One region of the Arthrobacter sp. DNA4 genome, then DNA from elsewhere that is predicted to be linked to it. Evidence: riboswitches for the same ligand, from Rfam matches in the RefSeq annotation. Region 1 holds a riboswitch; the other holds the start of a gene.
What was found. Region 1 has a riboswitch for glycine ahead of NMQ03_RS02300 (methylenetetrahydrofolate reductase). Riboswitches for the same ligand answer to the same signal wherever they lie in the genome.
Positions count from the first base shown of each region.

Region 2: another riboswitch for glycine. It lies ahead of gcvP (aminomethyl-transferring glycine dehydrogenase); the one in region 1 lies ahead of NMQ03_RS02300 (methylenetetrahydrofolate reductase).

Region 1 covers NZ_CP101466.1:475,937-479,340, forward strand. Annotated here, with positions in the region: gene NMQ03_RS02290 (amino acid permease) at 1-820, shown strand, start outside; gene purU (formyltetrahydrofolate deformylase) at 886-1,761, shown strand; glycine riboswitch at 1,850-1,949, shown strand; gene NMQ03_RS02300 (methylenetetrahydrofolate reductase) at 2,102-2,938, shown strand; gene NMQ03_RS02305 (hypothetical protein) at 3,062-3,404, shown strand, end outside.
Region 2 covers NZ_CP101466.1:859,867-863,270, reverse strand. Annotated here, with positions in the region: gene gcvP (aminomethyl-transferring glycine dehydrogenase) at 1-1,904, opposite strand, end outside; glycine riboswitch at 2,097-2,194, opposite strand; gene NMQ03_RS04075 (TetR/AcrR family transcriptional regulator) at 2,287-2,823, opposite strand; gene NMQ03_RS04070 (MFS transporter) at 2,907-3,404, shown strand, end outside.

The sequences.
Region 1 (3,404 bases):
CGCCGAGGCCAAGAACCCGGAGCGGAACCTTCCCAAGGCCATCAACTCCATCCCCATCCGCGTGCTCCTCTTCTACGTGGGCGCCCTCATCATCCTGATGGCCGTCACCCCCTGGACCGAGTTCAGGGCCGGTCACAGCCCCTTCATCGCCATGTTCTCCCTGGCAGGCCTGGGCGCCGCGGCCACCGTGGTCAATCTCGTGGTGCTGAGCTCCGCGATGTCCTCCGCGAACTCCGGGATCTACTCGACGTCCCGCATGGTCTTCGGCCTTGCCCAGGAAGGCGACGCACCCGACGTCTTTGGCAAACTGTCCCGGCGGAAGGTGCCCCAGAACGCACTGTTCCTCTCCTGCGTGCTGCTGCTGTCCGGCGTCGTCCTCATGTATGCGGGCCAGGACGTGGGCAAGGCCTTCGACATGGTGACCACGGTCTCCGCCGTCTGCTTCGTCTTTGTCTGGTCCATCATCCTGGCCAGCTACGTCGCCTTCCGCCGCCGCCGGCCGCACCTGCATGAAGCATCCAAGTTCAAGATGCCCGGCGGTGTTGCCATGGTCTGGGTGGTCTTCGCCTTCTTCGCCTTCGTGATCTGGACCCTCACCACCCAGCCGGACACCCTGGTTGCCCTGCTGGTCACCCCGGTGTGGTTCATCCTGCTGGGCGCCGCATGGTTCGTCCTCCGCCGCCGGCCCGCACACCAGGCCCGTTTCGCCACGTTCCAGGCTGAACTGCAGGCAGACCAGGACTTCACCGACGCCGCATCAGGCAAGGCTGTCCGTACGGGTGCCGCCGCAGAAGCGGGGGAAGAGCGGGTCAAACGGTGATCGCCGCGGAGGCCCGCGTGTCCGAGCTGAGCGCATCCGAACCTGGGACTTCTGAAGCCGGCCAGCTGCAGGCTGTGGCAGCCCACGAAACGGGCCGGGAATTCGTGCTGACGTTCCATTGCCCGGATGCCCTTGGCATTGTCCAGGCGGTGGCGGCATACCTGCTGGAACAGGAATGCTACATCGTGGACATCAAGCAGTTCGGCGACAGGGCAAGCGGCCGGTTCTTCATGCGAATCCACGTCACCTCGCGGGTTGAGCTGGACCTTGGCCGCCTCCGGGCCGGTTTCGGTCAAGTGGCCCAGGAGTGGCAGATGGACTGGCGGCTGGAACGCCACGGACGCAAGCAGCCCATCCTGGTGATGGTCTCCAAGTACGAGCACTGCCTCAACGACCTCCTGTTCCGCGCCCGCAGTGGTGAGTTGCCCGTGGAGATCGCCGCCGTGGTGTCCAATCACCCGGACCTGGAACCGCTTGCGGCGTGGCACGGCGTTCCGTTCCACCACATCCCTGTGACGCCGGAAACCAAGGCCGATGCCGAGGAGCGGCTGCTGGGCCTGGTGGACCACTACGCTGTGGAGTTGGTGGTGCTGGCCCGCTACATGCAGGTGCTCAGCGACGAGGCCACCACCCGCCTCAGTGGCAAGGCCATCAACATCCACCACTCATTCCTGCCCAGCTTCAAGGGTGCCAAGCCCTACCACCAGGCCTACGAGCGGGGCGTCAAAACGGTGGGCGCCACAGCCCACTACGTCAACTCGGAGCTGGACGAGGGGCCCATCATCTCCCAGCAGGTCATCGAGGTGGACCACACGTACTCCGCTTCGGACCTGGTCACGGTTGGCCGCGACGCCGAATGCAAGGCGCTCACGAATGCCGTCCGCTGGCACGCTGAAGGGCGGATAGTCCTCTCCGGCAACCGGACGGTCATCCTGCGCTAGTTGCCCATCCACGCGGTAGCGCCCGCACTCCCTCCAGCCGGAGGGGCAGGTGCCGGCCGCCGTGGCACCACATCTGAAAACAGCCTTTCGAGCTGTGGCGGGAGAGTTCTCCCGGCCATCACCGGGCAGGCGCCGTAGGAGCAAATCCTCCCCAGGAATCTCTCAGGCCCATGTACCGTCACGGCGAGGCGACTCTGGAAAGCAGTGCTGCTCCGGCAGTACTCACCGACGGTGCAAGCAGGCCCTGATGGGTTTGCGGAATCTCTCAGGTCCAATACAGAGCGGGGAGGGACCCGATCCATGCCGTGCCACCCGTGGTAAGCCAAACCTGGAGTTCCTCATGACGATTCAATCCCTCATGGCAACAGCCGCAGCATCGATTCCCGCGGAAGGACAGGGCGGCAAGTCCGGTGCGGTACTGCCTGTCCGGATGCAGGTCATTCCCTCGGAGGGTATTGCCGCCCGCATCCAGGCCGCCGTACCCGCGGGGACACAGCTGACGGTGACGTGCCTGCCCGGCCGGGGTGTGGGACCCACCATCCGGACGGCCATCGAGCTTGCCTACCTTGGCTTCGAGGTTGTCCCGCACCTGGCCGCACGAAGCATCGAAAGCCGTGAGCAACTGGCCGGCGTGCTCCGGAACTGCCACGACGCCGGCATCAGCGAAGTGTTCGCCGTCGGCGGTCACGCGGGGGAGCCGGCCGGTCCCTATGACAGCAGCCTTCCATTGCTGGAGGATATCGCGGAGGTTTCCGGCGGACGGATCCGGGCCGGGGTGGCGGGCTACCCTGAGGGACACCCGGACCACAGTGAACTGCACATGCTCGATGCCCTGCTGGAAAAGCAGCATCTGGCGTCGTCAGTGGTGACGCAACTGTGCTTTTCGGCCCCCCGGATCCAGTGGTACGCCCAAACCCTGCGCCGGGAAGGGGTGCGCCTGCCTGTCTGGGCTGGGGTGCCCGGCGCTGTTCCGCGGGCCGAGTTGATTTCCCTTGCGACCAGGATCGGGGTGGGCCCATCCCTCAAACTGCTGAGCCGAAGGGGCCCGCTTGGCCGCCGCCTGCTCCGGGGCGGCCACTACTCGCCCGAGTCCATCGTGGCGGAACTGCAGCGCGGCGGGGCAGTGGAAGGTATCCACCTTTACACGTTCAACAACCTGGCCGGTCCCGCCAGCTAGGAGGCCGGGGCCGGGGTGGCATGTGACGCGGATCGGAAAGTTCAGCATGCTTAGTGTTTGTCCACATAGGATGGATAAGCACGGCAGCCTACCCGCTGCAGGTCGATTTGAATGAAGGTGACCATGGCCAGGCGCAGCAATCCCGCAGTACGAATCGCACAGGAAACCGCCCACAACGCAATGTTCGATGCCGACGGCAAACCCAAGCCCGGTGTCCACAACATGCTGCTGAAGGCAGTGCAGATCCAGCGGCCCCTGGTGGTGGCCTACATCCGCCGGCTCCAGAAGAAGCATCCGCGGGCCACCGCCGCCCAGTTGGCCGCCATCGCAGAGCGTGACTACCTGCGCGCAGTGGCCGGTGGGGGCGCCCTGGTGGGAGCCACCGCCGTCGTCCCTGGTGTTGGAACCGTGGCGTCGCTGGGACTTTCCGCAGCCGCAACCGTCGGCTTCCTGGAGGCGACGGCCC
Region 2 (3,404 bases), 380 kb from region 1:
AGGACGTCCTTGTTGGCTTCGATCTTGGCCGTCAGGTCATCGTGGTTGATGGTGCCGTCAGCGGCCGTGGCCACAACGACGACCTTCATGCCGGCCAGAACGGCGGAGGCGGCATTGGTGCCGTGGGCGGAGGCGGGGATCAGGCAGACGTTGCGCTGCTCTTCGCCGCGGGAGTGGTGGTAGCCGCGGATGGCCAGCAGGCCTGCGAGCTCGCCCTGGGATCCGGCATTGGGCTGGATGGACACCTGGTCGTACCCGGTAATCGCGGTCAGGTCCGCCTCCAGGTCGGCGATCAGTTCACGCCAGCCTTCGGTCTGGGAGTCCGGGGCGAAGGGGTGGATGGAGGCGAATTCCGGCCAGGAAATGGCTTCCATCTCTGCGGTGGCATTCAGCTTCATGGTGCACGAGCCCAGCGGGATCATGGTGCGGTCCAGCGCAAGGTCCCGGTCCGACAGCTTCCGGATGTAGCGCAGGAGCTGGGTTTCGGACCGGTGCGTGTTGAACACCGGGTGCTGCAGGTAGTCGGAGGAACGTCCGACGGCGGCCTCCAGTCCGAAGCCTTCAGCCGCGGCAACGGAGGCGCCAAAGACGTCCGCGACGTCGGCGACGATGGCCGCCGTCGTGGTTTCATCGAGCGAGATGCCCACGGTATCGGAGTCGACGGGACGCAGGTTGATTCCGCGCTCTTCGGCATCGGCGACAAGCGCGGCGGCGCGTCCGGGGACGCGGACGGTAAGGGTGTCGAAGAAGCTCGTGTGGAGCACCTCCACACCGGCAGCTGCCAGCGAGGCCGCCAGCACCCGGGCGTGGCCGTGAGTCGTTTCCGCAATCGCCTTCAGCCCGTCGGGGCCGTGGAAGACGGCGTACATGGAGGAGACGATGGCCAGAAGGGCCTGCGCGGTGCAGATGTTGGACGTGGCCTTCTCGCGGCGGATGTGCTGCTCGCGGGTCTGCAGCGCCAGGCGGTACGCGGGCACCCCTGCGTCATCCTTGGACACGCCCACCAGGCGGCCGGGCAGTGAACGCTCCAGGCCCTTGCGGACAGCGATGTATGCGGCGTGCGGGCCGCCGAAGAACAGCGGGACACCGAAACGCTGGGTGGAGCCGACGGCGATGTCGGCGCCCTGCTCGCCCGGAGGGGTGATCAGAGTCAGTGCCAGCAGGTCAGCGGCCACGGTGACCAGCGCGCCGCGGTCCTTCGCCACCGCAATAGTGGCCGACTGGTCCCAGACCCGGCCGGAGGCGCCGGGCTGCTGGAGCACGATGCCGTTGATGTCGCCGTCGGGCAGGCCCTTGGACAGGTCGGCGACCTCAACTTCGAACCCGAGCGCCTCGGCGCGGCCCTTGACGATGGCGATGGTCTGCGGCAGCACGTCGATGTCCAGGACAGTCTTGCCGTCCGCTGCAGGCTTGGTCTTGTTGGAGCGGCGCATGAGCAGCACGGCCTCGGCCACGGCGGTGGCTTCATCGAGGAGGGAGGCGTTTGCGATGGGCAGGCCCACCAGGTCCTGGACCATGGTCTGGAAGTTCAGGAGTGCTTCGAACCGGCCCTGGGAAATCTCGGGCTGGTACGGGGTGTAGGCGGTGTACCAGGCCGGGGCCTCGAGGATGTTCCGGCGGATCACGGCAGGGGTGATGGTGTCGTAGTAGCCCTGGCCAATCAGTTGCACGGCCGTCTTGTTCTTGGCGGCGAGCCTGCGTAGTTCCGCGAGCACCTCAACTTCACTGAGGGCATCCTGCAGGCGGAGGGCGGTTTCCTGGCGGATGACCTTGGGTACGGCGGTGTCCACCAGTGAATCGACCGTGCCGTAACCCACGGCTTTGAGCATGGTGTCGACGTCGTCCTGGCGGCGTGCGCCAATGTGGCGGTCGACGAAGGCGGTGGAGGCTGGGGTAACCGACACGAAGGAACTCCATTTATTCAGGCGGCGCAGGGTACGCCACAGCTATTCGGGTCCCTCCCCGCTCTGTATTGGACCTGAGAGTTTCCGCGTTCCCTGCCTGGGCAGGACCCGCTTGCACCGTCGGTGAGCACAACAGCCGTTTCGCGTCCCCCAAGGGAGGCCGGACAACTGCCTGCTGCTTTCCAGAGGTGCCTCGCCGCGGCGGTACAGGGGCCTGCGAGATTCCTGGGGAGGATTTGCTCCTACGGCGCCTGCCTGTACTTCCGGCAGAACTCTCCCGCCGCAGATCAAAGGCTATTCATTTGTTGGATCATGACGGCCGGTGACAGCCCTCACAACTCTCCATTGTCCTACGCCACGAGCCCTCCCGGCAAATGGAAAACTACCTGCGGAGCCGTTCCAAGGCGGCCAGGAGTTCCTCCACATCAGCGGCCGCTCCGCCTTCCGGCGCAGGGCCCACGGAAAGCATGGCATTGAAGTACAAACCGTCACCCATATACAGGACAGCCTTGGCCAGGCCGGGCCCCACATCTGCTGCGATCTCGTCCAGCCACCGCTGCTGGATGGCGGCGAACCGGCGGCGCGTCTCTTCATGCGCCACCTCCGCAAGCCGCGTGGCAGCCACGATGACCCGGTCCAGCGGAGTATCCGCCCAGACGGAGGAGCGGATGAAATACGCGGCGGCACCTTCACCGGCCGAAGCCATCGCGTCGGCGTCCGCCTTGGCCAGCCCCTCCAGGCGGTCAAGCAGCACGGCGATGAGCGCTTCCTTGTTGGGAAAGTGGTAGAGGAGGCCACCTTTGGACACCCCGGCCTTCCGGGCTACGGCGTCGAGGGTTGCAGCACGCTCCCCCACTTCGATCAGCAGGGACTCGAAGGCGTCAAGGACCGCATCACGGGCTACAGGCTTTCGGGGCATGCCTTCCATCATGCCCTCCACCGGCAGGGAAGAAGGAATGCGCCCGTTTTCAAACTATACCGTCCAGACGGTACAGTTATTGCATGACGACTTCCCTCAGTCCGGCCCCCACCCAAAGGGACAGCACCGCCGCGCGGCCCCCGTGGCGGGATTGGCTTGCGCTGGGGCTGCTGATGTTTCCCGTGCTGCTGGTGGCAGTGGACAACACCGCCCTGACCTTTGCCCTGCCCGCCATCGCACGTGCCCTGGAACCAACCGGCCTGCAGCTGCTGTGGATCGTGGACGCCTACCCCCTGGTCCTGGCCGGGCTGCTGGTATCAATGGGAAGCCTCGGCGACCGCATTGGGCGGCGGCGGCTGCTGGTCATCGGCAGCCTGGGCTTCGCCGCGCTGTCCGCCGCCACGGCCTTTGCCCCCACCCCGGAGTGGCTGATCGCCGGCCGTGCGGCGCTCGGGTTCTTCGGCGCCATGCTGATGCCGTCCACCCTGTCGCTGATCCGCAACATATTCCCGGAGCCCAACCGCCGGCGGCTTGCGGTGGCCATCTGGGCGGCCGGATTCTCCGGCGGCGCCGCCCTGGGC